DNA from 2 places in the Arthrobacter sp. zg-Y1116 genome. Region 2 is predicted to be linked to the other one. Evidence: predicted binding sites of a transcription regulator. Region 2 holds the regulator's gene; the other holds the start of a gene.
The links. Region 2 encodes Rex, which represses fermentation and respiration genes when NADH is low (regulators of the CRP and FNR family bind a similar motif). Its sites were predicted from a motif close to CTTGTGAANNNNTTCACAAG; they were not measured.

Region 1: NNX34_RS15255 (queuosine precursor transporter) is a predicted target of Rex. The motif match lies at 6,346-6,365, and genes of this name have one in related genera.

The regions. Positions count from the first base shown of each region.
Region 1 covers NZ_JANFLR010000005.1:99,901-114,729, reverse strand. Annotated here, with positions in the region: gene NNX34_RS15290 (YdeI family protein) at 52-678, opposite strand; gene NNX34_RS15285 (NUDIX hydrolase family protein) at 794-1,333, shown strand; gene NNX34_RS15280 (DUF6707 family protein) at 1,406-2,272, shown strand; gene NNX34_RS15275 (FUSC family protein) at 2,269-3,285, opposite strand; gene tgt (tRNA guanosine(34) transglycosylase Tgt) at 3,495-4,769, shown strand; gene NNX34_RS15265 (hypothetical protein) at 4,843-5,046, opposite strand; gene NNX34_RS15260 (hypothetical protein) at 5,223-5,453, shown strand; gene NNX34_RS15255 (queuosine precursor transporter) at 5,482-6,216, opposite strand; gene NNX34_RS15250 (TetR/AcrR family transcriptional regulator) at 6,408-7,061, shown strand; gene thiD (bifunctional hydroxymethylpyrimidine kinase/phosphomethylpyrimidine kinase) at 7,155-8,000, shown strand; gene NNX34_RS15240 (S8 family serine peptidase) at 8,355-12,260, shown strand; gene NNX34_RS15235 (Fpg/Nei family DNA glycosylase) at 12,354-13,238, opposite strand; gene NNX34_RS15230 (helix-turn-helix transcriptional regulator) at 13,271-14,719, opposite strand.
Region 2 covers NZ_JANFLR010000001.1:621,202-636,030, reverse strand. Annotated here, with positions in the region: gene NNX34_RS02945 (TrkH family potassium uptake protein) at 1-1,044, opposite strand, end outside; gene NNX34_RS02940 (acetoin utilization protein AcuC) at 1,155-2,363, shown strand; gene NNX34_RS02935 (helix-turn-helix transcriptional regulator) at 2,413-2,892, shown strand; gene gdhA (NADP-specific glutamate dehydrogenase) at 2,996-4,336, shown strand; gene NNX34_RS02925 (helix-turn-helix domain-containing protein) at 4,534-4,746, shown strand; gene NNX34_RS02920 (30S ribosomal protein bS22) at 4,956-5,054, shown strand; gene NNX34_RS02915 (HAD family phosphatase) at 5,190-6,002, opposite strand; gene NNX34_RS02910 (glutaredoxin family protein) at 6,069-6,320, shown strand; gene NNX34_RS02905 (redox-sensing transcriptional repressor Rex) at 6,320-7,078, shown strand; gene NNX34_RS02900 (hypothetical protein) at 7,034-8,953, opposite strand; gene NNX34_RS02895 (hypothetical protein) at 9,122-9,841, opposite strand; gene NNX34_RS02890 (YceI family protein) at 10,062-10,601, opposite strand; gene NNX34_RS02885 (histidine phosphatase family protein) at 10,760-11,422, shown strand; gene NNX34_RS02880 (TlpA family protein disulfide reductase) at 11,482-12,117, shown strand; gene NNX34_RS02875 (cytochrome c biogenesis CcdA family protein) at 12,123-12,920, shown strand; gene NNX34_RS02870 (cytochrome c biogenesis protein ResB) at 12,920-14,704, shown strand; gene ccsB (c-type cytochrome biogenesis protein CcsB) at 14,704-14,829, shown strand, end outside.

The DNA.
Region 1 (14,829 bases), on a different contig from region 2:
CTGGTGGACGGATGGGGCCCCGGTTGAACCGAGGAAGCCAAGCCGCGGCGGCTAGGCGTTAGGCGCCTGCCCCACCGCTGACGGAGGTGACGGCTTCCGTTTCTGCGGATAGGGCGCGCGGTGTTCGCTGAGCATCTGCACATAGTCCGCGATCCAGCGCTCGCGGGTTGCCTGCGTCTTGAGGCCTTTGAGCCGGATGTACATGGCGAAGCGGTTCTGCGATGTCAGCACGTCGAACATTTCCTGGGCTGCGGGAACGGCGGCGATGGCCGCCCGAAGGTCCTCCGGGATTTCCGCTGTTGCCGATCCGGCGTAGGCGGCATCCCAGCGGCCGTCCACCTTCGCGCTGAGAACGGCGTCCCGTCCGGCCGGATGCATTCTGCCTTCCGCTTCCAGCCGGTTGATGTAGCCAACGTTCCGCAGCGACCAGTTACTGCGCGGACCGCGCGGCTGAAACCGCTGCAGGTAGCTTTGCTCGTCGCGCCGGTCAGCCTGCGCATCGATCCAGCCGAAACAGAGTGCTTCCTGAAGGGCCTCGCGATACGTCAACCGGGTGACGCTTCCGCCCTTCTTCCCCAGCACCAGGCGGACGCCGACGGATAACCCGTAATTGTGCTCCAGCCACTCCCGCCAGGCCCCGGCATCCGGCAGGAGAAGCTCCGGGAGGTCCCGTGTCATAGCCCAAGTCTAGGGATGCACCCGCCGGGCTGAAAGGGTCCGGGCCGGTTCAGCCGATGGCCGAAGCGTAGCGTGCCGTGTGACGGGCACGGCACCTTTGGGGTAGAACACTGCTATGAACGTTCGTACTCCTGACCCGTATCCAGGCTGGCTCTCCGAGGAAGATCTCTACGAGGCCAGGCAGCGCCTGCCCATGGTTTACGTCGAGGCGGTGCCCGTGCGGTGCGACCCGCTGGGCTACGTCACCGAGGTTGGGCTGCTGCTGCAGGCGACGCCGGAAGGCCAGATGGTACGTTCCTTCGTTTCGGGCCGGGTGCTGTACCGCGAAACCATCCGCGGGGCCCTGCTGCGCAACCTGGAGAAGGATCTGGGGCCGATGGCGCTGCCGCAGCTGCCGCCCACCCTGGTGCCGTTCGCCGTCGCCGAGTATTTCCCCTCCCCTTCGCAGAGCGGGCTGACGGATGAACGCCAGCACGCCGTGGCGCTTGCCTATCTGATTCCCGTGACCGGTGAGTGCAATCCCCGCCAGGACGCACTGGAACTGTCCTGGCTGACTCCGGACGAAGCACTCAGCCCCGCGATCTACGCCGAATTCTCCGGCGGCCGCGGAGACCTGCTGCGCCAGGCACTGGCCTCGGCCGGCTGGGGCCGCTGAAAAAGTCGCAGCTGACAAGCTTTATATACTGGAGGTTCTGGGGAGCCGAGGTCCAACCACGAAGGAATCGCCATGTCTGAGAGCCTGCCGGAAACGTACGCGTTCCGGGTCAACGCGGAACTGCTTGCCCCCGGACAGATCCTTGTCCCGGGTGAGGGTGCTGCAGAACCACTGGCTCCGGTAGCCGGAACCAGTGTGGAGGCCGATGATTTCGGTGTTCCCGCGCTGGTGCTCGCTAAATTGGACGACGGGACTTCGCTCCGGCTGGCCTACGGATCAGCCGTCCGGGTACAGGCTCCGGCTCCCGAAGGTGCGCCGTCGGATGCTGTTCGACAGGTGCCTTCGGAGGAAGACAACGCGGCCGAAATCATTGCCGACGCCGCGGCCGCCCACCCGGAAAACTCAGCCGTACAGGAGATTGCAGCGCGCCTGGACCGTGGTTTGAACGTGAAATCCGGCAGCCACCTGCAGGATGTCCGAGATTTGGCCCACATTCTCTACATCGATCTCGGTGATGCTGAAAACGCCCTGAGGGTCTGCAACGTCATCACCGGGCTCCCCTTTGACGGGAACTTTGGCCGTTGGAACTGGATCCAGGGCGCTTTGGCCCTGGCGGCGCACATCACCCATGAGGCCGGCGACGCCGAGAGCGCGGCGGCGTACAGCCATGCTGTGCGTGCTGCGGACACATCCGAGACCGACCCGATGAAGGCCAAGCTGGCTGCCGAGCTGCTGCAGCGCCAGCTGAACGAACCCAACCTGTACGACCGCGAAATCCACCGGGCTGCCGAGGCCGGAAAAGATGCCAGCGAACGGGAATGGCGGGTCCTGCGCCTGAACGCCCTGCTCTACCTGCGCTCCCACGGCGGTTCGCAGACGCTGTCCGACGCGGAGCTGGACCGGCGCATCCGCACCGAGCTGATTGCCGTGCGCGGCTAGGCGGACTTCCGCTTCTTTTGCTGCAGCTGCTTTTGCCGGACATGGACGGCCACCACCACGGCCATGCCGACGACGGCGCCGATCAGCGTTTCAATGCCGCGGTCCCGCAGCAGCTCCATCGGGTTGCTCGGGTGCGCCAGCTCCGTGCTGACCAGCGCCAGCGGCGTGACCACCACCTGGGCCAGTGCGTATTGCCGGGCGATGAACATCTCCGCCCCGAACTGGCAAGCGGCAATGACCAGGACCATCTGCCAGGGCTCCAGGCCCGGAAGCAGGATCAGCGCCGTCAGCAATAGGCCGCCGAACGTGCCCAGGATGCGCTGCAGGCCGCGGTGGACCCGGTGGCGTACTGTCGCGCCGATCAGCGGAACGGTCGCCGCGACCATGGCCCAGTAGTTGTGGCCGATGCCCAGCAGGGTGGCGATGGATCCTGCCACCACTGCGGCCACCGCATACTGCAGCCCGTCAATGTAGATGAGGCGGCGCTGGGCCGGCGTGAAGCGCAGGCGTTCCGGTGGTTTCCATTCCGTGCGGTACTTCTGCACGAGCATCCCGGACAGGCCCAGCAGGATGGAGAAGGCCACCGTGAGGACTGCGGTGAGCATCCCCTGCCAGAGCGGAGGATGGTTCGGGACGGAGGATATGGCGGCGAAGGCGAAGATATGGAACAGGGAGCCGACCGGGCGCAGCCGCCAAAAGCCCGTGGCAATGGTGCCGAAACCGGCTACTGCCGTGGTGCCGATGACGGTTCCCCAGTCATCCAGGTCCAGGCGGGCGCACAGCGCTGCCGCCAGGATGACGGCCAGCATAAGTGTCCCGGCGCGGCCCTGGTGGCCCAGTCGCTGGCGGTGCGGTTCGTTCCGGCCGTAGATCCCGGTGAAGGCACCGAACGTGGCGAAAATGGCCAGGTCGATCCGCCCCAGGAAAAGCAGCAGGAGAAGCGGAACTCCCACTCCGATGGCGCAGCGGATGGCCGCGTGGTGGTCGTTGTGTGCCGGAGCGATCCTGAACATTTCCTGCAGGTGCGTCAACGCGGGTGGCCTCTGCCTTTCGTGCCGTAGGCATCGGGGGTGCGGGGATATTCCGGCGGCCGGGTGCATGGTCGGTTGAATTCCGCCAATCCAACCTATCCCCGGGAAAGCACCAGCAGATATAAATGTGGTGCATCTCCCAGCGGCCAGGCCCGGCGGAAGGCCGGCGCGGAGTAAGGCAAAATGGAGGGGTGTCTTCCTCAGCCTTTTCCTTCACCCTCGGTAAGCGCCTGCGCGAAACCGCCCCTGCAGCGGCCGAACAGCGAGTCGAGGCGAACGGCGGCGGCTTTCAGGGCCGCACCGGCACCATCTCCACGCCGCACGGCGAGATCGCCACTCCGGCGTTCATCGCGGTAGGTACCAAGGCCACGGTCAAGGCTGTGCTCCCCGAGTCGGTCGCGGAGCTCGGCGCCCAGGCCGTATTGGCGAATGCCTATCACCTGTATCTGCAGCCCGGCCCGGACATCCTCGATGAAGCCGGCGGTCTGGGAAAGTTCATGAACTGGTCCGGCCCCACCTTCACCGACTCGGGCGGATTCCAGGTGATGAGCCTGGGTGCGGGCTTCAAGAAGGTCATCAACATGAATGCCGACGGCACCACGCACGCCACCGGGTCGGACGACGACGTCGCGCCCGGCAAGGAACGCCTGGCACATATCGACGACGACGGCGTCTGGTTCAAGTCCCATCTGAACGGCGACAAGCATCGCTTCAGCCCGGAAATCTCGATGCAGGTGCAGCACAAAATCGGTGCCGACATCATGTTCGCCTTTGATGAGCTGACCACGCTCATGAATTCCCGCGGATATCAGGAAATGTCGCTGGAACGCACCCGGCTTTGGGCCCTGCGGTGCCTTGCCGAGCACCAGCGGCTGACCGAGGAACGCTCCGACAAGCCCTACCAGGCCCTGTTCGGGGTGCTGCAGGGCGCGCAGTACGAAGACCTGCGGCGTAAGGCAGCCCGGGATCTCGGTGCCATGGACTTTGACGGCTTCGGACTGGGCGGGGCGTTCGAAAAGGAAAACCTCGGCACCATTGTCCGGTGGTGCACGGAGGAGCTTCCGGAGAATAAGCCCCGCCACCTGTTGGGGATTTCCGAGCCGGATGACATTTTCACCGCCATCGAAAACGGCGCCGACACCTTCGACTGCGTTTCTCCCACCCGGGTAGCCAGGAATTCGGCGTTCTACACGCCGTACGGCCGTAAGAACCTCTCCAATGCCAAGTTCAAGCGGGACTTCGGGCCGTTGGTGGAGGGCTGCGACTGCTATACCTGCACCCATTACACCCGCGCCTACATCCAGCACCTGTTCAAGTCCAACGAGATGGTCAGCCACACGCTGATTTCCATCCACAATGAACGCTTCACCGTGAAGCTCGTTGACGATGCCCGGCTGTCCATCGACGACGGCACGTTCTTCGATTTCAAGGCGGAGGTCCTGGGCAAGTACTACAGCGGTAAGTAGCTGGTCTACCTACCGCTGTAATCCTTGCGTGCGATGTGCCGAGTTCCAGTGGTTCTGCAGAGAGCCAAGCCGGCTAGGAATTGTCCGGCTTAGCCTGGGTCGATTCATCCTCTTCCAAGGCGGGCTGGGCATCCCGCTCCTCGTCTCCGGGGCTCGAATCCTTCTCCTGGGCGTCTTCGATCATTGCCTTGGTGACTTCGTCGTTGAATTCCTCCGCGGTTCCGGCAAGATTTTCATCTACTGCCTTGGCACCGGGGTTCGGGACTGGATTGCTCATGTTTGTCTCCTGCCGTACGGGGGAAGTGAAGCTCTGGCGTTCCCCCACCTTTGCACACCTGGGCAGGGATTTCGCCCGGTGACCTGATTGGCGTTTCCCCGCACGGTAGGGCCCGTTGCCGCTAGGCTCGGAGCGGAGGCCTGGCGGTCTTGCAACGGCTATTCGAAGGGGTCAGCATGGCGGAAAAGCAGGGGAATCCTGTAGTGCGGCGCGGGCACGGCAATGTTGGATGGACCATCCAGATCCTCGTTACGCTCTCCCTGCTGCTGGCGCTGGTAGTGGTGGCGGCATGGAAGCCACCCTCCCAAGCGATCATCACCGTCGCCATTTCCCTCGTCCTCGGGCCGCTTCTGATGTTCATGGGGACGCGGCGGAGCAGCGGACGCCGCGCCGAATCGCGGCAGTGACGGGGAGCACCGAACCCGGCCCCCGCCCCTACGCCGCGACAGGCTCCAGCACCGGCTCCACGTAGCTGGGTTCGCGCTTCTTGATGACCCGGATGACCAGGGCCGTGACCGGCACAAAAAGGTACTCAATGAGCGTCTTGTAGAGGAAGCCGAACAGGACGTAGTTGAAGAACCCGCCGGCGTCGGTAATCCCGATGACCGGAGCCGCAATGGCACAGAAAATCAGGGTGTCCGCAAACTCCCCCACACCGGTGGACAGCATCAACCGTCCGGCCAGTGCCTTCTCGCGGAACCGCTCCTTCATCCGCACCAGCACCATCGAGTTCAGCAGTTGGCCGGCCAGGAACCCCAGCAGGCTCGCCAGGACAATCTGCCAGACCGGACCGAGAGCTACTTCCAGTGCAGCCTGCTTCTCCAGCCCGTAGGCGTCATTGAACCCCGGCAGCGCAATGATTAAGGCAAAACTGGCGACGGCGAGAAGTGCCATCGCAAAGCCGGTGAAGATGGCGCGGCGGGCGGCTTTGAAACCGTAGACCTCGCTCACCACGTCGCCGAGAATGTACGCGAGCGGGAAGAGGAAGAAACCGCCGTCGGTGACAATGTCCCAGCCGCCGGGAAGGGAAAACTGTACGCCCTTGGAGGCACCGATATTCGAAATGACGATGACCACGCACATCAGGGTGAGGATCAGGTCGTACTGGGAGCTCCCGCGGGAGGCGTAGGCTGCAGCGTTTTTCACAGCTGTCCGTGGCTGTGCGTTCATGGCATTTCCGTTCGGTTAGTGGTTCGCCTGGCTTTCGCCGGCTGTATTAGCACTGTGCCCGCTGCCCCGGGCAGCCCCGCAGGGCCGCATCCATTCTGCCACGCCCGGTCCGCTCCTGCCGCGCACCCGATTTTGAACACGTTCAAAAAAATGGTCTACTAAACGCTGAAAATACTGCAAAGGGAGCATCATTGGCCGTCACCGCCAAGAGCGAACAGACGCGCCGGCTCCTCATCGACACCGCGCTGCGCCTCTTCGCCTCACAGGGCTACGAAAAGACCACCATGCGCGCTGTCGCACAGGAGGCAAACCTTTCGGTAGGCAACGCCTACTACTATTTCCGTTCCAAGGATGACCTCCTCCACGAGCTTTACCGGTCCCTCCAGGATGAACACCGCTCCCTTGCGCTGCCGCAGATCCGCGAGGGCCACAACCTGGGCGAAAACCTGGCGGTCATTCTGTCCACCGGCCTGACAACCATGGAGCCGTACCACGCCTTCGGCGCGCATTTCCTGCGCGACGCCATGTCACCGAACCGCCGGGAGGACGACGCCGTCGGGCGGGGGAAATCCATCGCGATGTTCCGGCAGGCGGTGTCGACCGCCCGGCCGCAGCCGCCCGTGGCTATCCGCGACGACCTGCCCGAACTGCTCTGGCTGATGCATATGGGGATCACCTTCTTCTGGGTGTATGACCGCTCCCCCGGACAGCGCAGGTCCCACCGGCTGGCCGCGAATCTGGCCCCGCTGGTGGCCAAACTCGTGATCCTGTCCCGGCTCCCGGTGGTCCGGAACATCATGGAGGACGTAGTCCGCCTGCTCCGAGGCGTCCGCCGGGACGGTTAGCCCGCAGCGCCGCTGGGGCACGACGGCGGCGCGCCGTAACAGCGCGTCTTACAAGGGTGGCCGGTTCCGCCGTTTTGGGTGGAAGATGGAGCCATGTCTGCAAACACACCCTCTTCTGCGCCCTCAGCTCCGGCCGTCACGCTCACCATCGCAGGTTCCGAAGCCACCGGCGGCGCCGGCGCCCAGGCCGACCTGAAGACCTTCCAGGAACTCGGCGTCTACGGCATCACCGCCCTGACCTGCATCGTGTCCTTCGATCCCAACAACTCCTGGAACCACCGGTTCGTCCCGGTGGACCCGCAGGTCATCACCGACCAGCTCGAAGCCATCATGACCGCCTATGACCTCGACACGGTCAAGATCGGCATGCTCGGCACCCCGGCAACCATCGACGTCGTTGCCAAGGCGCTGCAGGCCCAGGACTGGAAGAACCTCGTGCTGGACCCGGTGCTCATCTGCAAGGGCCAGGAACCCGGCGCGGCACTGGATACCGACAAGGCGCTCAAGGCCCAGATCCTCCCGCTGGCCACCTTCGTCACCCCCAACCACTTCGAGTCCATGTCCCTGTCCGGCATGGATTCCATTGAGACCGTGGAAGACCTGCAGGAAGCAGCCCGCCGCATCCATGAAGCCAGCGGAGCCGTAGTGCTGGCCAAGGGCGGAGTCCGGCTGGAAGGCGACGACGCCGTCGACGTCTTCTACGACGGCGAAACCATGGAGGTCCTGCGGGCACCCAAGGTAGGCGAGGTAGCTGTCAGCGGTGCCGGTTGCACCCTCGCTGCGGCTATCACTGCTGAACTGGGCAAGGGGGCCACGCCTCTGGAAGCGGCAAAGACGGCGAAGGCGTTCGTCACGGAAGGTATCCGCAACCGCGTTTCCTCCAACGCACCGTTTGATGCGCTGTGGCAGGGCAACGCCGGCCAGGGCCCGGCGCTCTAACTGCGTCAACCCGCCCAAACACAAGCCAGAAGAATCACGGAAGGAGCCGTCCCCGCAACGGGGCGGCTCCTTCCGACGTTAATTCGACCCGCGGGCGCTGAAATTTACAGCCTGAATTGCTAAAAAACAAGGGTCAAAGTAGTAATTCGCTATTAATAAGTCCAACCTTTGCACTGGGCGTTTGCTCCTCTATTGTGACCCTACGGCTGCTTGGTTTGGGGGCCGTTACGTGCACGCTGACACTCCTTACGGGGGTTGGAGGCACAACGGAAAACCTGCCGCAGTGTGTCAGCAGCCGTGCAATTGTCTCTTGGACATGCCCGGTAGCGCTCGGTGGAATGTTCAAGGAGCGCAATGAGATTGTCCATCCATCACAAACCCGGCGCGGTTGTCACTGCCGCATTCGCCGGGATCGCACTCACAGCGGGCCTCGGCCTGAGCCTGCCGGCGCAGGCCACTGAGACACCTGCCGGCGGCAATGAACTCACCGAGGGCATCTCCCTCGAGCGGTTCGCCGAACAAAAAGTGTCCCCCAGCCTGCGGGACGCCACCGGCCAGGTTTCGGTTTACGTGCAGTTCACGGGCGAAGGCGCCTTTGAACAGACCCAGCCCGAGGAGGTCAAGGACGGAAAAGCGGAGCCGGTGGTGAACAAGCCCCTGGTCGAAGAGATCCGCAGCGACATCACTTCGCAGGCAGAATCAGTGGCACAGGAAGCTGCCGCGAGCACCCTCTACACAACCACCAACACGCTCCCCGGGACCGCGATCGTGGGCGACGCCGAGGCCATCCGCGAGCTGGCCGGCCGCTCGGACGTTGCCCGCATCACCAAGATCGTTCCGAAGCACGTCGATAACAAGGGCGCGGATATTGATACCCGGGCCCTGAACACGTGGGTGGAGCGCAAGCAGACCGGAGAAGGCATCACCATCGCCGTCCTGGATACCGGCCTCGACTACACCCACAGCGATTTCGGCGGCCCCGGCACCATCGAGGCCTACCAGGCAGCACAGGCTTCGGCCACCATTCCCTCGCCCGGGAGCGGCCTTCTTGATTCCAATAAGTTCATTGGCGGCTACGACCTCGTTGGCGATGACTACGATGCCGATCCCGACTCCCCCACTTACCAGCCGGTCCCCCGGCCGGACCTGAATCCGCTCGACTGCGGCGGGCACGGCACCCACGTGGCCGGCACTGCCGCCGGGTACGGGACCAACAACGACGGCTCCACCTTCCGAGGCGACTACTCCACCCTCACGGCGGAGCAGGTCAATTCCATGCGGATCGGCCCCGGTTCCGCACCGGATGCCCAGCTCGTGAGCATCCGTGTCTTCGGCTGCGCAGGCTCCTCCGAGGTGGTCGGCCAGGCGCTGGACTACGTGCTGGACCCCAACGGCGACGGCGACTTTTCGGACCGTGCCCAGGTAGTGAACATGTCCCTCGGCTCCGACTACAGCCCGGTTGACGATCCCGAAAACGACATCGTCAACAAGCTCACCGAACAGGGCATCCTTTCCGTTGTCGCTTCGGGCAACGCCGGAGATGTCTATGACATCGGCGGTTCCCCCGGGAACGCAAAGTCGGCCCTGACCGTGGCCAGCACCATCGGTTCCCGGGTCACTCTCGACCGCGCCGACGTCCTCGCTCCAGCCGAACTGACCGGATCCGTCGCCGGGCAGTACTCCTCCAACTTCAATTACTCGGACCCGGCAGTTACCGAAGCACAGCTCACCGGCAATGTGGTGATGGCTCCGGCAGACAACCGCTTTGGCTGCAACGCCTTCCCTGCCGGTTCCCTGACCGGTAAATGGGTCTGGATCCAGTGGGAAGAAGACGCTGCTTTCCCCTGCGGCTCGGGGGTCCGGTTCAATAATGCCCAGGCCGCCGGAGCCACCGGCGTGGTGCTCGATTCCCCGCGTGCGGTCTTTGAATCGGGTATCGGCGGAAACGCCACCATCCCCGGCATCCAGCTCAACGCCGAATCCTCGGACCGACTGCGGCCGTCCGCAGAAGCGGGGACCTTGACCCTGCGCCTGTCGCCGGCCTACATGGCCACCGCCAGCGCCCCCTCGGGCGCCGGTGACACCGTCAGCCCGTTCACCTCCCGCGGAGTGCACGGTTCCAACGGCATCGTGAAGCCCGACGTCGCGGCGCCGGGTTCGGCTATTGGATCAGCAGCCGTCGGCTCCGGCACCGGTGCAGCTGTCAGCAGCGGCACGTCCATGGCCACCCCGCATGTGGCCGGTATTGCGGCCCTGCTCTACGCGGCTACGGATTTGAACCCGTACGAGGTCAAGACCGCCATCATGAACACCGCCACGCATGACCTGCTCACTGCGTCCGGTGCCGTTCAAGGGCCCAACCGGGTCGGTTCCGGCCGGGTAGATGCCCTTGACGCCCTGAATAACAAGGTCCTGGCCTACGCCACGGAGGACCCGGCCCTGACCAGCGTCAACTTCGGCGTCCTGGAGCTCGGCAAGGAAGCACTGGTGCTGACCCGGCAGGTCACGGTGGAGAACAAATCCGACCGCCCTGTGTCCTACAACGTCAGCTACCTGCAGGCGTCCACCATGCCCGGCGTCGTCATCAGCACCACACCTTCGGTGAACGTGCCGGGCAACGGCAAGGCAACCGTGGACGTGACCTTGAGCATCTCCGATCCGGCTGCACTGGCCAAAACCATTGATCCGGCTGCCGAGACCGACCAGTTGAGCATTACCAGGCAGTTCCTGGCGGACGTTTCCGGCCGGGTGCAGTTTGCCGGCAACGGCACGCCCACCCTGCGCGTACCCGTCTACTCGGCCCCGAAGCCGACGTCGGATATGAGTGCCGGCAAGGAAATCGCCTTCGCCGACTCCGAGGCATTGAAGAGCACCGTGACCCTGCAGGGCCGCGAACTCAACCAAGGCACGGGTGCCTCGCGCTACCTGTCCCTGGTTTCGCCTTTGGTCCTCGGCGCGCAGAGCCCGCGGCTGGAATCCGTGAAAATGGATTCCATGTACGCCATGGACCTGCAGGCCGTGGGCGCATCTTCCACGATTCCGACGCTGAAGGCTGCCGGCGGCAATCTTCAGACGTCCGTCGTGAACTTCGGCGTCAGCACCTGGGCCAACTGGCCCATGCTGGGCGGTGCGTTCGAGATTGACGTGGAGATCGACACCAATGGTGACTCGGTCCCGGACTTCGTCACCTTCACCTCCCGCGCGGCCGACGTGGACCTGGTTCTGGCTGCGACTTACCGTTTGACCCCCGGCGCCGCTCCGGTAATGGTGGACCAGACCGGTGCCAACGGTGTCCAGGGCGGCACTGATACCAACACCTTCGATACCAATGCGGTTACCCTGCCGGTTTCAGCAGCGGCCCTGGGCCTGGATGTAAACGCGGCATCGGCACCGTTGCGGTACCGGGTCACCACCTGGAACCCGTACAGCGTGGATGAACAGGGCGAGAGCGTTCCTGTCGACACCACCGAGTACATCCCGTTCGACGCGGCCAACCCGGCATTGACCTTCGCGGGCGCCACGCCCGCCAGCCTGTTTGCGGACGTCAACGGCGGCAAGATGGATGTCACCCGCAGTGCGGGCAACACCGACGCCAAGGCGCTGTTCCTGCACCTGCACAACGCCACCGGAGACTTGAGCGGCACCAACGGTGACGGCGGCAAGGCGGAAGTGGTCCCGATCAAGGTTCCGGCCAAGGTGGTTCCGACACCGACGCCGACACCTACCTCTACGGCCACGCCTAAGCCGACGGTGACACCGAAACCCACGGCCACGCCTAAGCCGACGGCGACGCCCAAACCCACGGCTACACCTAAGCCGACGGCGACACCCAAACCCACGGCTACACCCAAGCCCACTGTGAAGCCGACGCCGGTCAATCCGGTCAGCGCGGTCAGCAAGTGCTCGGGTTCGGGTGCCGAGATTGCGGTGACGGTCAAGAACACCGGGACCAAGCAGGCCAACGTGACGGTGAAGTCCAACTACGGCACCGCTACGGTGAACAAGCTGGATCCGGGCAAGAGCAAGTCGGTGGTCGTCAAGACCCGCCAGTCCTCCATCAAGGCAGGCGACGTCACCGTAACCCTCACCTCCACGGGTAAGGGCAAGGTCGAAAAGGCCACCTACAAGGCTCACTTTGAAGCCCAGAAGTGCAAGGGCGGCAACGGCCACGGCGGCGGTCATGGCGGCGGCCACGGCGGCGGCCACGGCGGCGGTCATGGCGGCGGCCACGGCGGCGGCCACGGCGGCGGTCGCGGCTAGGACATCATGCTGACCTAGCCAACCAATAAGGCAGCGGGCCCCGGAGAAATCCGGGGCCCGCTGTTTTTCTGGGTCGGAAGCCCTGCCGCGCAGCTACTTCAGCAGCCGGGACATCCTCCGGTCCGCCAGCAGCTTGCCGCCGGTCTGGCAGGTAGGGCAGTACTGCAGGGAGGAATCCGCGAAGGCCACCTCCCGGACGGTGTCCCCGCACACCGGGCAGGGCTCACCGGTCCGCGCATGCACCCGCATGGCCTGCCGCTTGGAGTCCTTCAATTCCGCGGCGGGACGCCCGGACGCATTCTCGATTGCAGATTCCAGGACGGCACCCATGGCTTCGAACAACCGTTGGACCTCGGCCGGTCCCAGCTTCGCGCCGATGGCAAACGGAGACAGATGCGCTGCATGCAGGATCTCGTCGCTGTAGGCATTGCCGATCCCCGCGATGGCTGATTGGTCCCGAAGCAGCCCCTTGATCTGGCCGTGATGGGTGCCGACCAGCTCCCCGAAAGCCGCCGGGTCGACGTCGAGCGCTTCCGGCCCCAGCCGGGCAATCCCGGGGACGTCGGCGAGGTCCCGGACAACGTACACCGCCAGCGACTTCCGGGTGCCCGCTTCCGTGAGGTCAAAGCCCGGTTGCGCCGAGCCGTCCTCCGTTGCGAACCGCACCCGCAGCGCCATCGCTCCCCGGCCCGGCCGCAGCCGGCCCGGCTTCAACGCATCGGACCAGCGCAGCCAGCCCGCCTTGGCCAGATGCATCACCAAATGCACTCCCCCGGCGGTGACCACCAGGAACTTCCCCCGGCGTTCGACGTCGGTCACCGGACCGGCATAGAGCTCCTCCAGCGGCACCGCCGCGGTTTTCAGCACGGGGAAAGACAGCACTTCGACGTCGGCGATCACCAGTGCGGGGGCATCGGGCGGGAGCAGCTTTGACCGCAGGTAATCAACCAGTCCCTGTACTTCAGGCATCTCGGGCATGCCAACACCCTAACGGTGGTCCGGTGGCGGCGTCACTGCTCCGAATGCGCCTGCAGGAACGAATACACCTCGGTCTCGTCGACGCCGGGGAACGCACCGGGCGGCAAGGCAGCCAGCAGGTGCGAATGCGCCCGTGCGCTGGGCCAGGCAAAGCCGGACCACTCGGACGCCAGCTCCCCCGGCGGGGTGCGGCAGCAGTCCGGATCGGGACAGCGCGATTTGGACCGTTCCGTGGTGTCCCGGCCCCGGAACCACTTCACGTGCTGGTACGGCACCCCGATGCTGAGCGAAAACTTGCCGGCCGAACCCCGTTCCGTACGTGCCGTGCACCAGTAGGTGCCGGCCGGAGTGTCGGTGTACTGGTTGAATGCACTGAACTGGTCCGGCACGGAAAAGACCTCCCGAGAGGTCCAGTACCGGCAGATCGGCTGGCCCTCAATGGCGCCGGTGTGGTCCGCAGGGAACGTCACGCCGTCGTTCTCGTATGCCTTATAGACAATGCCGCTCTCATGCACCTTCTGGAAATGGGTGGGAATACCCAGATGCTCGGTGGCGAGATTGGTGAACCGGTGCGCAGCAGTTTCATAGGACACCGCGAAGGCGTCCCGGATGTCCTCCACGGCAATCTCCTTGGCGGCCTTGGCCCGCTGCAGGAACTCGACCGTCGCCTTTTCCGGCAGCAGCAGCGCAGCGGCGAAGTAGTTCGTGGCCACCCGCTGGCCCAGGAACTCCCCGTAGCTGCTGGGCGTCTGGTGCTGAAGCACGTAGTGTCCCAGGGCCTGCAGCAGTACGGACCGGGGATCGTGGTCCGATCGCTGGGACTGGGTCAGGTAGATGCGCCGGTTCTTCAGGTCGGTGACCGAACGCGTGGAGTGCGGCAGGTCGTTGACATGGTGGAGGCTGAAGCCCAGGTGCGCCGCAATATCGGCGATCACGTGCTGGGACAGCGGACCGGACGTGTGCCCCACCGAATCCAGCACCTTCTGTGCCTCGGCCTCGTATTCGGGGAAGTAGTTGTTCCGCTCGCGCATCATGGCCCGCAGTTCGCCGTTGGCCCGGCGGGCCTCCTCCGGGGTGGCCACCTGCTCGTTGAGCCGGCGCTCGAGCTCGGCCTGCAGCCCCACCAGGGATTCGAGGACGTCGATGGGCAGCCGTGAACCGATCCGCACCTTCGGCAGGCCCAGGGAAGCATAGAGCGGGCCGCGCTGCGCCCGCTCGAGTTCGATTTCCAGCGCGGCACGCCGGCTCGGCGGCTCCGCGCCCAGCAGGGAATCGATGCTGACGTCCAGCGCAGCGGCCAGCGCCTGCATCATGCCGAGCTTGGGCTCGCGCTTGCCGTTCTCGATGAGGGACAACTGGGACGCCACGGTTCCGACGGCGGCGCCCAGGTCATCGAGTGTCATGCCCTTGGCCTTGCGCAGGTGCCGGACACGGCGGCCGAGGCTGATGACGTCCAGCGTGCGCTCGGCGTCGGGCCCCAATCCGCCCTTTGGGGAGTCAGGAGCGGGTCTATTCCATGTAGTAGGCGTCACATTTTTAGATTACGCGAAGAATCGCGTTTCTTTCCATAGAAAACCCCTAGAAGAGGGCT
Region 2 (14,829 bases):
GGCCAGGAACAGGACGGCGATGGTGGTGACCTTGATGCCGCCTGCCGTGGAGGCGGAACCGCCGCCGGCGAACATCAGCATGTCGGTAAGGAGCAGGGTGCTGGAGTCCAGGTCCGTCATGGAGACCAGGTTGAAGCCGCCGGACCGGGTCATCACCGAGGCGAAGATCGAGTGGATGATCTTGTCCCCCAGGGACAGGTCCCCGATGGTGCTGGTGTTGAACCACTCAAAGGCGCCCCAGATTATCGCGCCGGCCACCAGCAGGATGGAGGACACCAGCACGGTCAGCTTGGTGTGCAGGTTCCATTTGCTGACCCGGGCACGGGTCTGCAGCAGGACCATGATGACCGGAAAGCCCAGCGAGCCGATAAATACACCGAGCATCAGCGGAATGAGGATCCACAGATCTTCTTCGTACGGCACCAGGCCGTCGGAGTGCGGGGTGAAACCGGCGTTGTTGAACGCGGAAATGGAATAGAAGACCGCATGCCAGATTGCCTGGCCGGGGGATTCACCCAGGATCATGAACCGCGGCGCCATGATCAGGGCCAGGGCCAGTTCAATGACGACGGCGGTGCTGAAGACGATGCGCAGCAGGTGGCCCACTTCGCCGAGCCGGCCCGTGTTCATGCCTTCCTGGGCCATGAGCTTGCCGCGGACGCCGAGCCGCTTGTTCACGGCCAGTGCCAGCAACGAGGCCAGGGTCAGGATGCCCAGGCCGCCTACCTGGATCGCGATCAGGATCAGCACCTGCCCGAAGGTGGACCAGTAGGTGGCGGTGGAGACCACGGTGAGGCCGGTGACGCAGACCGCCGAGACCGCGGTAAAAAAGGCGTCGTGCAGCGGCGCGGATTCTCCGCTGCTGGAAGCGGCAGGCAGGCTCAGCAGGGCGGTGAAGAGCAGGATGACCAGGCTGAACACGATAAGCGCCAGCCGCGCGGGCCGGCCGGTGACCAGCCCGCCCACAAACTCACGGATCCCGGCAACGATGGCGGGACCGCTGTGCTGCTCTTTCTCCAGCAGGGATTGCCGTGGGATTGCCATGGGTGGTCCAGTTCTTTTCCGCGGTGGTTCCGCTCAGTAGTAGCACTTATCCGGCAGATGGGCGCGGACACCAATATCAGAGTAGCGCCCGCATCACGTAGCCTGTCTGCATGATCAGTTCCGGGCTAAGCCTTCCCATTATGCCGACGTGCATTGTCTGGGATGAATCCATGCTGGCTTACGATTTCGGCGCAGGCCATCCGATGAGCCCGGCGCGCCTGGACCTGACGGCCCGGCTGGCCCGTGAACTGGGTCTTTTCGACCTCGAAGGCGTCTCCATGGCCGAGCCGTACGTCGCCTCGGCGGCCGACCTGCTGACCGTCCACGGCTTCGATTACATCAGCGCCGTGCAGGCAGCCGGAGCCGACCCCGCGAACTGCAACACCCTGCTGGGACTGGGCACCGAGGACACGCCGGTCTTCGCCGGCATGCACGAAGCAAGCGCCCGGCTGGTCGGCGGTTCCCTGGCCGCCGCGGACGCCATCCTCTCCGGCGAGGCGACGCATGCGGTCAACTTCGCCGGCGGCATGCATCACGCCGGCTATGAAAAAGCGTCCGGATTCTGCGTCTATAACGACGCCGCGGCCGCCGTCGCGCGGCTCCTTGCCAACGGTGTGCAGCGGGTGGTGTACATCGATGTTGACGCCCACCACGGTGACGGCACGCAGAACATTTTCTGGGACGATCCGCGCGTTATGACCATCTCGCTGCATGAAAGCGGACTGACCCTGTTCCCGGGAACGGGATTCGCCAACGAAACCGGCGGCAAGGCAGCCGAAGGAACCGCGGTCAACATTGCCGTACCGGCGCGTACCACCGACGCCGGCTGGCTGCGGGCCTTCCACGCAGTGGTACCCCAGCTGACTGAGGCCTTCGCCCCGGAAGTGATTGTCAGCCAGCACGGCTGCGACAGCCACACGGATGATCCCATGACCAGCCTCCGGGTCAGCGTGGAGGCCCAGCGGCAGGCTGCCCTGACCATCAGCGACCTGGCCGGCCGCCTGTGCGAAGGACGCTGGATTGCCACCGGCGGAGGCGGCTACAACGTTGCCTCCGTGGTGCCGCGGTCCTGGGCATTGCTGATGTCGGTGGCTGCCAACGGTCGGGTGCGTCCCGCCACCCCGCTGCCCCCGGCCTGGCGCGACTACGTGCTGGAGAAGCATGGCGTGAAGACGGGCGAGACGCTGGGTGACGGGGCCGATATCTGGTGGCGTTCCTGGGAAGTGGGCTACGACCCGAATGACGAGATCGACCGGACCGTGATGGCCACCCGCAAGGAACTGTTCCCGCTGCACGGGCTGGATCCTTGGTTCGACTAGGCGGTTCCTCGGGGATGCTCCCGGTCCCATATCCGCTAGGGTAAATGCCATGGTCTTTGACGATGTGTTTGCAGTAATCGCGGAAGGTACGCGGCGTGAAATCCTGGGCGCCCTGCGTACCGGCGACAAGTCCGTAGGGGCACTGGTGGAGGAACTCGAGGTCAGCCAGCCCACGGTCTCCAAGCACCTGAAAGTGCTGCGCGAAGCCGGACTCGTCTCCATGCGGGCCGAAGGCCAGCGCCGGTACTACTCCCTGGAAACTGCTCCGCTCGAGGAACTGGTCCTGTGGCTGCGGGCCTTTGAGCTCGCGTCACTCACGGAGTCCCGCCTGGCATCCGTTTCTGCAAGCCCCCAACCCGCCACCGCTGCTGCCGCAGCGGCCGGTGCGCTGGTGCCCGGCGCCGCAGAGACCCGCTCGCTGCCGGTGGACGCCGGCGTGCAGAACCTCGGCCGCACGGTGGGACGGGCCGCAGAGCGGGCCGCCGACCTGTTCGGCCAGTTCCCGAAATTCCGCCGCCGCCGGCCCTAGGGACGCGGCCCGCAGGCACTTTGGCCCGCCTTGCATCGCATCCCCGGCATCCGCGGGGCTAGCGTAGTCCTAACCGGGGAATCCAATCTCTAAGGAGCAGCACATGGAACGTGTACTGACGCGCGTACGCGACGACGTCTTCCGCCGCAATCCCGGGGAAACCGAGTTTCACCAAGCCGTCGTGGAAGTCTTCGACTCCCTCGCCCCAGTGCTGCGCAAGCATCCCGAATTTGCCGAGGCCGCGATCCTGCAGCGGATCTGCGAGCCCGAAAGGCAGATCATCTTCCGGGTGCCCTGGGTAGACGACAAGGGCCAGGTGCAGATCAACCGGGGCTTCCGGGTGGAATTCAACTCTGCCCTCGGCCCGTACAAGGGCGGACTCCGGTTCCATCCCTCCGTGTACCTGGGCATCATCAAGTTCCTCGGTTTCGAACAGATCTTCAAGAACGCTCTCACCGGCATGCCGATCGGCGGCGGAAAGGGCGGCTCGGACTTCGACCCGCGGGGCAAATCCGACGCTGAAGTGATGCGCTTCTGCCAGTCCTTCATGACCGAGCTGTACCGGCACATCGGCGAGTACACGGACGTTCCGGCCGGTGACATCGGCGTTGGCGGCCGCGAGATCGGTTACCTCTTCGGACAGTACAAACGCATCACGAACCGCTACGAATCAGGCGTCCTCACCGGGAAGGGCGTGAGCTGGGGCGGATCCCTGGTCCGTCCCGAGGCCACCGGCTACGGCGCGGTGATGTTTGTCGAGGAGATGCTCAAAACCAAGGGCATGAGCCTGGACGGGCAGCGGGTGATTGTCTCCGGCTCCGGCAATGTGGCCATCAACGCCATAGACAAGGCCCAGATGCTCGGCGCCACGGTGGTGGCCTGCTCGGATTCCGCGGGCTACATAGTTGATGAAAAGGGCATTGACGTTCCGTTGCTGCGGCAGATCAAGGAAACGGAGCGGGGCCGGATCTCGGAATATGCCGAGCGCCGCGGACACTCCGTGAACTACGTGGCGGAGGGTTCCATCTGGAACGCGGGAGCCGGCGTCGCCCTGCCCTGCGCCACCCAGAACGAACTGGACGAAGCGGACGCGCTGGCATTGATCAAGTCCGGGGTCCGGGCCGTGGCCGAGGGTGCGAACATGCCGTGCACTCCGGCCGCCATCAGCGCCTTCCAGGCCGCCGGGGTGCTGTTCGGCCCGGGTAAGGCGGCCAACGCGGGCGGCGTCGCCACCTCCGCGCTGGAGATGCAGCAGAACGCGAGCCGGGACTCCTGGTCCTTCGAGCATACGGAACGCCGGCTCAGCGAGATCATGGTCAACATCCACGAGCGGTGCGCCCGGACTGCGGAGGAATACGGTTCCCCCGGCGACTACGTAGTGGGCGCCAACATCAGCGGCTTCGTGAAGGTAGCCGATGCGATGCTGGCCCAGGGCGTGATCTAGACCGGCTTGCACTGCCCGGGCCCCGCGGCCGCGGAAAGAACTTCCACTATGGTTACTCCTGCCACTACAGTAGGGACCATACGGGGCCATCAGTGACGCACGTCGCAACCGGCCGGTGACGCGATATCCTTCAGCCGCAGGTGCTCCACATGGCTTGCTGTCGGGAGCGGCGGCAATGAGCAAAGGAACGGGACTAAATGGCAGACGAGGGAAACTTCTCGGATGTGCGGTTTCTGACGGTATCGGAAGTTGCCGACGTCATGCGGGTCTCCAAGATGACTGTGTACCGGCTGGTCCATTCCGGCGAGCTGCCGGCCGTCCGTTTCGGCCGGTCCTACCGTGTGCCGGAATCGGCCGTCCAGAAGGTGCTCCGCGACGCCGTTATTGACCGGCGTACAGACACTGCCTAAGCCCTGCCCCGGGTATCCGTCTTCAGATAACAGCGACGGAGTGGACCGTTCCCGGCTGCTGTTCCGGGCTGGCAAATTCCACAGCCCCGAAGCTGTACCCTGTTAAGGAACGTTTTAATCGAAAGCCAGTAACTACCGGCAACCAGCCCCTGTGCCCACGGCAACAGGGGAAGGGAATCGGTGACTCCTAATAAGTTTGTGAGGACTCTGTGGGTTCAGTAATCAAGAAGCGCCGCAAGCGTATGGCCAAGAAGAAGCACCGCAAGCTGCTTCGCAAGACCCGCCACCAGCGTCGTAATAAGAAGTAGATCCTTCTTAGCGACCGTTGTCAGCGGGCCCCGCTGCATGTGCAGTGCCGGGTCCGCTAAGGCAGAGCCCGCCAGTCCCCAGGGATAGGCGGGCTCCGGTTTTTAAGCAGCCGGGCGGCTAGCTCTGCCGGGCTGTCAGCGGGCCCGCACCCAGGAGAACCCCCGCCACAGCCCGTAGGCAGCCCCGGCAACGGTTGCGGACTTCAGGCCCAGTGTTGCCGCCCTGCGGCCTGAACGGAAGTCGTACACGGGCCAGTTGCGCTCACGGGCATGACGGCGCAGGCGCGCGTCCGGATTGATCGCCACCGGATGGCCCACCAGACTCAGCAGCGGAACGTCGTTGTAGGAATCGCTGTACGCCCAGCAGCTTTGCAGATCCAGGCCTTCCTTCTCGGCCAGCGCCCGGACACCGGCAGCCTTGGCCGGCCCATGCAGGAACTCACCCACCAGTCGCCCGGTGTACATGCCGTCGGCGACCTCGCTGACTGTGCCGAGGGCGCCGGTGAGATCGAGCCGGCTGGCGATAACCGAAGCAACTTCGATGGGCGTTCCGGTGACCAGCCAAACCGGCCTGCCGGACTTCATATGCTGCTGGGTCAGCGCCCGGGTGCCGGGCCAGATCTTGGAGACAATCATCTCGTCGTAGACCTCTTCGCCCAGCGTGCGCACGTCCTCCGAAGAGAGGCCGGTCGCGAAGGCCAAGGCGGCGTCGCGGACCGAGTGGACGTCCTTGAGGTTTTCACCCTGCAGCATGAACCTCAGCTGCTTGCTCGCGAAGCCGGCTGCTTCACGGATGGTGAAGACTTTCCGCTGGTACATCTTCCGGCCCACATGGAACAGGCTGGCACCGCGCATGAGCGTATTGTCGACGTCGAAAAAGGCCGCTTCGCCAGGTTTGCCCACCGCGTCTGTGGTTCCGGTGGCTCGGACTACAGTGGCTCGGGGCATGGTCCGAGTCTACGCAAAACCCGGCCTGAGCGCGGAAATCCGACGTATTGGGGCTATTTTGGACATATGAGTGAATCCGTCGGACCGGAAGTCGTCCTCCTTACCCGGCCGGGCTGCCATTTGTGCGAAGACGCCCGCCTGGTGCTCCGGCGCGTGGGGGAGGACCTTGGCATCCCCTGGCAGGAACGCAGCGCGGAGGAAGACCCGGAACTCGCCGCCCGTTTCGGTGAGGAGATCCCGGTGTTGTTCATCGACGGCGTCCAACGGGACTTCTGGAAAATCGACGAAACACGGCTGCGGCGTCTGCTGGGGTCGTGATGGCATCCGAGGAAGTCCGGTCGGAACGAGCCGATCTGGAGGGCGGGACGGCCAACAGCGGCCAGGCGGCCGGAACGTCGTCGGCCGCAGCGGGCGAAGGGCGGCACATACCGCCGGCGTCACTGGCGCGGTTGACCATCTACTTGAGGGCGCTGTCCGCCATGCTGGCCGACGGGATAGAGCGTGTGTCCTCTGAAGAGCTGGCTGAAGCCGCCGGCGTCAATTCGCCCAAGCTGCGCAAGGATCTGTCCTACCTGGGGTCCTACGGGACCCGCGGCGTCGGATACGACGTCCCGTATCTCAGCGGACAGATTTCCGCCGCTCTTGGCCTGACATTGAACTGGCGGGTGGCCATAGTAGGAGCCGGCAACCTCGGCCGCGCCTTGGCAGGCTATCCCGGGTTCGGCTCGAGGGGCTTCGAGGTTGTGGCACTGTTCGACGCCGACCCGATGGTGATCGGCCAGGAGGTGGGCTGGCTAAGGATCAGCCCGGTGGACTCGCTGGAAGCAGTGCTCGCGAAGACCGGGGCAAACATGGCGGTGCTTTCGGTGCCCGCCGAGGTTGCCCAGGATCTATGCGACCGCCTCGTGGAGTCCGGGATTACCAGCATCCTCAGCTTTGCTCCCGTAGTGCTGCAGGCGCCCGAAGAAGTCCAGATCCGCAAAGTGGACATGGCGACCGAACTGCAGATCCTTGCCTACCACGCACAGCGCTCACAGGTTTCGCAGATCGCCGCCCGGGCCCGTCTGGCGCGCTAGGACCGGATCCGGCTGCAGGGGTTCCGCCTGGTCCCCGAGACGATGGTGCGGTTTTGCCTGGTGCCGTTGTGGCCCGAATGGCTGCACCGAGGGTACCCGCGGGTGGAACCACGGGGCTGCTCCCTTGGTGAAGGTGATCGCGGCTCCTGCGACACCCAGGGCTGCAGCGAGAGACTGGGTGCCGGTTCCTGCGTTCATCGCGTAGAACAGTGCGGTGCCGGCAAGGACCGCGGAGACTACCCGCGCCCAGCGCCGCTTGTCCCGAACGGCAACCGCAAGCAGCAGGGCGGTTCCCATGATCACCAGGGCATAGGCGATCGCTATCGCCGCGAGCGTCCTGGCATAGTGGGTGCCGGTCACTCCGTACCGCTCGAGGAGGGCAAGGGCAGGCGGCAGCGAATCAGGTACGGGCATCCGGGAAACGGTTGAAAGGGTGCCCCACAGATTGATCAGGCCCGCACCTGAAATCAGCGCGAATGCGGCTGCAATGGCAGGAACCGGGTTGCCGGTTTTCGCCGGCAGCCGGCGTTGCACGGCCCGCACCACCACGGCTATCGCGTGCCCTGTGGTGCGGGCTGCCACTGAGGTGGTGTGTGCGACGGCGCGGGCACCGACGGCTGTGACGCGCGCTGCGGTTCGGGCACCGACGGCTGTGGCGTGCGCTGTGGTTCGGGCACCGACAGCTGTGGCGTGCCCTGTGGTGCGGGCTGCCACGGAGGTGGTGTGTGCGACGGCGCGGGCACCGACGGCTGTGACGCGCGCTGTGGTTCGGGTACCGACGGCCGTGGCGTGCCCTGTCGTGCGGGCTGCCATCGAAACGGAGCGTGCGACGGCGCGGCCACCTACGGCTATGGCGTGCGCCGTTGTTCGGGCTGCATTGGAGATGGCATTTCCGATGGTGCGAACTACCACGGCACCGGCGTGCGCCGTGGTGCGGGCGGCCGTCGCAACGGCGTCAGCGACAGCGCGGGCGGCCGACGAAACGGAACGTGCAACGGTCTGGGCCGCCACCGACACCGCATGGGCGGCAGCCCGCGCCCCTGCGACCGTCGCGTGTACGGCGGATTGGGTCGCCGCCGATGCTGCGTGTGCAGCGGCCAGTATCCAGTTCCAGACGGCATGGGCCACGGCTTGGAGCCATGCGGAGGCGGCACGGGCTCCGGCGCCGACACGGTTGGCCCCGGACTGGACCGCAGCGCTGGTGGCATGGGCACCGGCCTGGACCTGAACGGATGTTGCATGCGCCCCGGCGTGGACACCTGCAGAAGTTGCCTGGGCCCCCGCTTGAACCCGGAACGAAACGGCGTGTGCCCCCGCGCGGACCCGAACAACCCCCGTGCGGACGCCGGCAGAGGTGGCCCGGGCTCCCGTTCGGGCTTGGTTGGAGGTGGCCTGCGCCGCGGCTTGGATCCGAGTGGACGCACGGCGCACCAAGCTGCGGAGCCAGGCGTAGGCTCCCTGCACTCCTATGCGGAGCCAGACGACGGTCCCGACCGCCCCGACCCGAAGCCAGGCGGATATGCCACGCAGGCCTGCGCCCAACCACGCAAAGGTGCCGCGAATACCGCTGCCAATCCAGGCGACGACACCCTGGAGCCCGGCCCGGAGCCAGAGGTAGAAGGCATGGCCGCTGCCATTCTCCCCGGTCGCTGAGGATGAGCCGGGTTCAGGGGAGGTAAGTTCCTCCCGGTCCGGAGAGCCGCGGCCGGGATCGGAACCTGCTGTGGAGCCCCCGGATACCGTCGGGGGGTGGAGCGGTGCTTCCGGGATGAAGATGTTGGCCCCTGCATACTCCGGAGAATCGACTGCCCGGTGCAGATAGCGCAGGGGAATGCGTGTTTTTTGTTGTTGCGGGTTAGGAAGCAGAGCTGCCATGGTCCTCCCCTTCACGGCGGAACGGCACCTCCGGGGCACCTTGCGAAGCAACTCGCCGCCGGAGGAGAACACAACGCTACGCGGGCACGGCCGGTGTGTGACCCCTCCACTGCGAAACCCGATCCGGCAAGGGAAAAGTCCCGCCGAAACCGACGGGACTCTGCGAACTCAGTAGGGGTAGAGCGGAGCCTTGCGGAAGTACGGGGTGGACGGCCGCAGATACAGCATCACGATCCCGGCAATTCCCAGGAGGCTGGAGGCCAGCGAAATCAGGCTCAGTGGTGAGGTGAAGTAAGCGCCCAGCATGGTGAGGATGCCGATCAGGGAGAAGGCGGCAAACACGGTGCCTAGAATGCGGGCCCAGTTTTTCCCCCTCCGCACAAAGAGCGCGATCAGTAGGTAGATTGCAAAGCCGATCAGGGCCACGACGATGCCAAAGGAAATGAGGAAGGAGCTCACGCCTTCTTCGTCCAAACCGGTTTCCGCGAACGCCTCCTGCTCCTGGGACGTCATGATCGACGGCAGGCTGAAGGAGGTGATGATGTTGTTGATGAGGCTCAGCACGCCTGCCGCAATGATCAACCAGGATCCGATGATGACCTCGCGAGGGGCAGGGCCCTTCGCCGGTTTGACCGGCGGTGCATAGGAGTAGGGCTGGGCGTAGCCGGAGGGCTGGGTGTAGCCGGAGGGACCGGACTTGTCGTAGGGGCCGCCAGGGGCATACTGGCCGTACTGCGGCTCCGGGCGGGAGCCGGGACCGGATCCGGGAAGGGTGAATCCATCGGGATTCGCAGCGCCGCCTGCACCCGCGGGGCTGGTGGGGCCGTCCGGATTGGTCGGGTGGTTGGGCTCGCGCCCTGGCTCGGGAGTGTTTTCTGGTGTGCTCATGTCCGCCTGCTTGCTGGTTGGTGTCTCGAAGCGGCTGGACGAAGGTGCCATCGGCGTGGCCGGGGCGCCCCCGCAGCCAAACATCCAGCGTATCGCGGTGGGGCCGGGACGGTCAGGGGTCCCGGAAAGATGGCCCCGGAGCGCACCCCGGAAAACAGCCCCAAAAAAACGGCCCCGGACCAATGGGTCCGGGGCCGCCCTGTGGGGGGGATATGGGGGTCTAGGCTGCTACGAAGGCCGCGTCGACGTTGATGGTGACCTTGTCGCCCACCAGGACGCCTCCGGTTTCCAGTGCCGCGTTCCAGGTCAGGTCGAAGTCCTTGCGGCTGATCACCGTGCTGGCGGAGAAGCCGGAGCGGGTGGCGCCGAAGGGATCCACGGCCACACCGTTGAACTCCGTGTCCATGACGACGGAGTGGGTGATGCCCTTGATCGTCAGGTCGCCGGTGACCTTGTAGGTGGAGCCGGCGCTTTCAATTCCGGTCGCAGTGAACGTCAGCTCCGGGAACTGCTCGACGTCGAAGAAGTCCGCGCTCTTGACGTGGGCGTCGCGGTTGGCGTCGTTGGAGTTGAAGGAGTCAGCGGCAATGACGGCAGTTACCACGGTGTCAGCCAGGGTCTCGCCGACCACGAGCGTGGCCTCGACCTTGTCGAAGTTGCCGCGGACCTTGCTGATGCCGGCGTGACGGACGGTGAAGCCCACTTCGCTGTGGGAGGCGTCGAAATTCCAGGTTCCGGTGGTGAGGCCGCTGGGGATCATGGAGAGCTCCTTCTGGTAGCGGTGCTGCCGGGAGGCCCCGACGGCACTTTCATGCATTTGCATACAGTGTTGCACGGTTTGGTTAAAGGTTCAAGTGAAATGGGCCTGTCGATTTCGAAGATTTAGCTGACGGCTCCAACTCTGCGAAACTGGGACACATGTCCCGCTCATCCATACACCTCGTGCGCCACGGTGAAGTCTTCAATCCGGACAAGGTCCTTTACGGACGCCTTCCGGAGTTCCATTTGTCCGACCTCGGGCGCCAGATGGCGGACCGGGTGGCGGAACACTTCATCGAAGAGCGCAGCAAGGGGGCCAACCTGGTCTACCTGGTTGCTTCGCCGCTGACCCGGGCCCAAGAGACCGCCGCCCCGCTGGCGGCCGGACTGAACCTGGAGATCGCCACGGACGAGCGGATTATTGAGGCGGAAAACCGCTTTGAGGGTATGTCCCGCATCAAGAGCCAGCTGCGCAATCCGCGCTACTGGCCGCTCCTGCGCAATCCCATGCGGCCTTCCTGGGGGGAGCCGTACGCCAAGCAGGTTGCCCGTGTGATGTCCGCCGTTGATGATGCGCGGATGCGCGCCGTGGAACTCGGCGGAGATGATGCCGAAGCCGTTTTGGTCAGCCACCAGCTGCCGATCTGGGTCACCCGGCTCGCCGCCGAGGGGCGGAAGCTCTGGCATGACCCCCGCCAGCGCGAGTGCACATTGACCTCCGTCACCACCCTGGAGTTCGACGGTGCCGTACTCACCGGCGTGCGCTACGCCGAGCCCAGCGCGGACCTCCTTCCCGGTGCAGCAAATGTTCCGGGAGCATAATAGAATTACTACGCGTTGTAGAAGTGGCTCCTCCCTGCCGCGATGAAAGCTGGAAATCCTTGAAGAACCGCACACGCCCTGCTGAGCCGGAAGCCCTTGGACGCCGTTCCTTCCTTCGGCTCGGTGCCGGGCTGGCCCTCGCCGTCCCCTTTGCCGCAGCTGCCGCCGGCTGTTCCACGGATGACCCCCTGGCCGAGCAGGCCAACGCTGGAGACAACAAGAACTACATTGCCGGAGACGGCTCCGTCACTGAATACGACGCCGCCGAACGCGGCGAAGCGGTGCAGTTCTCCGGTTCCCTGTTCGACGGCACCGAGGTTACCTCCGCCGACTGGGCGGGCGACGTCGTCGTACTCAACTTCTGGTACGCGGCCTGCGCCCCGTGCCGGAAGGAAGCCCCGGACCTGGTGGAGCTGCACGATGAGTTCGCCGGTGCCGGTGCCCGCTTCTACGGCGTGAATATCCGGGACGAGAAGGCCACCGCGGAAGCCTTCGAACGGAACTTCAACATTCCGTACCCCAGTTTCCGGGACAAGGACGGCGGCGTGCTGCTGGCCATGACCAACTTCGTTCCGCCGTCGGCCGTACCCACCACGCTGGTGCTGGACCGGCAGGGCCGCGTGGCTGCCCGCATCCTCGGACTGGCAGACAAGGGCACCTTGAAGGCCCTGATCAGCGACTCGCTGGCAGCGTAGGGACAGTGTCCTTCCTTACTGCCGTCGTGGCCCCGGTGACCGAGTCCACCGCCAATACCTTTGCCGACACCGTCCTGAACGGGTCCGTCCTGCTGGCTATCCCCGTGGCTGCCCTCGCAGGCCTCGTATCCTTCCTTTCCCCCTGTGTGCTGCCCCTGGTTCCGGGCTACCTCGGCTATGTCACCGGGTTGACCGGCGTCGACCTGCAAAAGCAGCGGCGGGGACGGATGTTCGCCGGCATTGGATTGTTCGTGCTCGGCTTCTCCGTGGTCTTCGTGGCCCTGGGCGCCGGAATCGGACAGCTGGGTGCGTGGTTGAAAGGCTCCGAACAGGCGTGGATCTCGCAGGTCCTCGGCCTCGTTGTGATCCTGCTGGGCATCGTGTTTATGGGCGGCATGAGCTGGTTCCAGCGGGACCGCAAGATCGAAGCCAAGCCGCCGGCCGGGCTCTGGGGAGCTCCGGTGCTCGGCATCACCTTCGGGCTGGGCTGGGCACCGTGCATCGGCCCCACGCTTTCGGCAGTCCAGCTGCTTTCCTTCTCCGGCAGCGACGCCAGTGCCGCAAAGGGAGCCCTGCTGACCTTCGTGTACTGCCTCGGACTGGGGCTGCCTTTCCTGCTCATTGCCGTCGGGTTCCGCCGCGGCATGGGAGCCCTTGGCGTCTTCCGCCGGCACCGGCTGGCCCTGCAGCGTTTCGGGGGCGGCATGCTGATTGCCCTGGGCCTGTTGATGGTCAGCGGAGTCTGGAACCAGTGGATCAACCAGCTCCAAGGTTGGTTGGGTAACGTGACCCTGCCGATCTGATGCCGAAACCCAGTGAAGAACAGACGACCAATGAGAACACCTTGACCCCGGGACCGGATGACGTGACAGACAAAGCAACAACGCCCCGCCCGTCCAACCCCCGCCCTGCCAAGGGACGCCGGGATGACGTTGCGCTGCCCGCCCTGGGGCTGCTTGGCACGCTGCGCTGGGCCTGGAACCAGCTGACCAGCATGAAGACGGCGCTGTTCCTGCTGCTGCTGCTCGCCGTCGCCGCCGTGCCCGGATCACTGTTTCCGCAGCGCCCCGCCGATCCCTCGGTAGTCACGCAGTACATCAAGGACAATCCCGAAACCGGGCCCTGGCTGGACCGCTTCCAGCTTTTCGACGTGTATTCCTCCGTCTGGTTCTCGGCGATCTACCTGCTGCTGTTCATCTCGCTGATCGGCTGCGTGATTCCCCGGGCCAAGGCCCACTTCAAGGCCATGCGTTCCAAGCCTCCGCGCACCCCGAGCCGTCTCTCCCGGATGCCCGAATACGGCACGCTGACGGTTCCGGCGTCGATGTCTATGACGCCGGCCGAAGCCGTGCGCGACGCCGCGAAGATCCTGCGCCGCCGCGGTTACCGTGTGGATGTCCGGGACGCGGACGGCGACCGACCCTCCGTCGGAGCCGAACGGGGCTTCGCCAAGGAACTGGGCAACCTGGTGTTCCACACCAGCCTGATCGGCGTCCTGGCCTGCGTGGCTCTGGGCGGGTTGTTCGGCTACAGCGGACAGAAGATCGTGGTGGAGGGGGAGTCCTTCGTCAACACCCTCGTCAGCTACGACACCTTCACGCCCGGCTCCAACTTCACCGAAGCCCAGCTGAGCCCCTATTCGCTGACACTGGACGACTTCCAGATCGAGTTCGACCGCGAATCCGAGACCCACTACGGACAGCCCCTGGACTTCACGGCGAACGTGACCGTGAAAGAAGACCCCGAGGCCGAGCCCGAGGAACAGGTCCTGAAGGTCAACTCGCCCCTGACGCTGGGCGGCACCCGGGTGTACCTGGTGGGCAACGGCTACGCCCCGGTAGTGACCGTGCGCGACGGCGAGGGCAACGTGGCGCTGGAAGGCCCGGTCGTGGCCGTTCCCACCGACGCCATGTACACCTCCCTTGCCGTGATCAAGGCCCCGGACGCCAAGCCGGACCAGCTCGGCTTCGTCGGATTCTTCCTGCCCACCGCCATGATCGACGAAGCCGGAGTCAGCTACTCCGGCGACCCGGATCCGATCAACCCCCAGCTGAACCTCAACTCCTACTACGGCGACCTGGGGCTGGACGAAGGTGTGCCCTCCAACGTCTACGTGCTGGAAACCGAAGACCTGACCCCGCTGAACAACCGCGACCTCGACGCCGGCGGCATTGTGCTGGGCGCCAACCAGACCTACGAACTCCCCGACGGCAAGGGATCCATCACCTTCGACGGCCTCAAACGGTACGCCGCCCTGGACATCCACTACGATCCGGGAAAGACCGGCGTCCTGGTGTTTGCCGTGCTCTCCCTGTCCGGTCTGGCTGCCTCGCTGTTCCTGGCACGTCGGCGGGTCTGGGTGCGGGCAGGCCAGCATCCCGACGGACGGGTCATGGTCGAATACGGGCTGCTGGCCCGGGGCGAAGATCCCCGGCTGACCAGTGAAGCAGCTGCGCTCCGCGGACTGTTCGCGGAGAAGTGGTTGGCACGGCAGGACGCAGAAGGACAGAATGTTGGACGGGCCACCGTCTCCGCAAACGCAACGGCGGACAGCAATGCCGCAGAAAATCCAGGTAAGGACCAGTAATGCCCTCCATCGATTACACCCTCGCCCTTTACAGTGAGCGCTTTATGCTGCTGGCGGCGTTCGCCTACACGGTCGCCTTCCTGGCGTTCGCGTGGGACCTGGCAAAGAGCAGCAAGACCATCCGG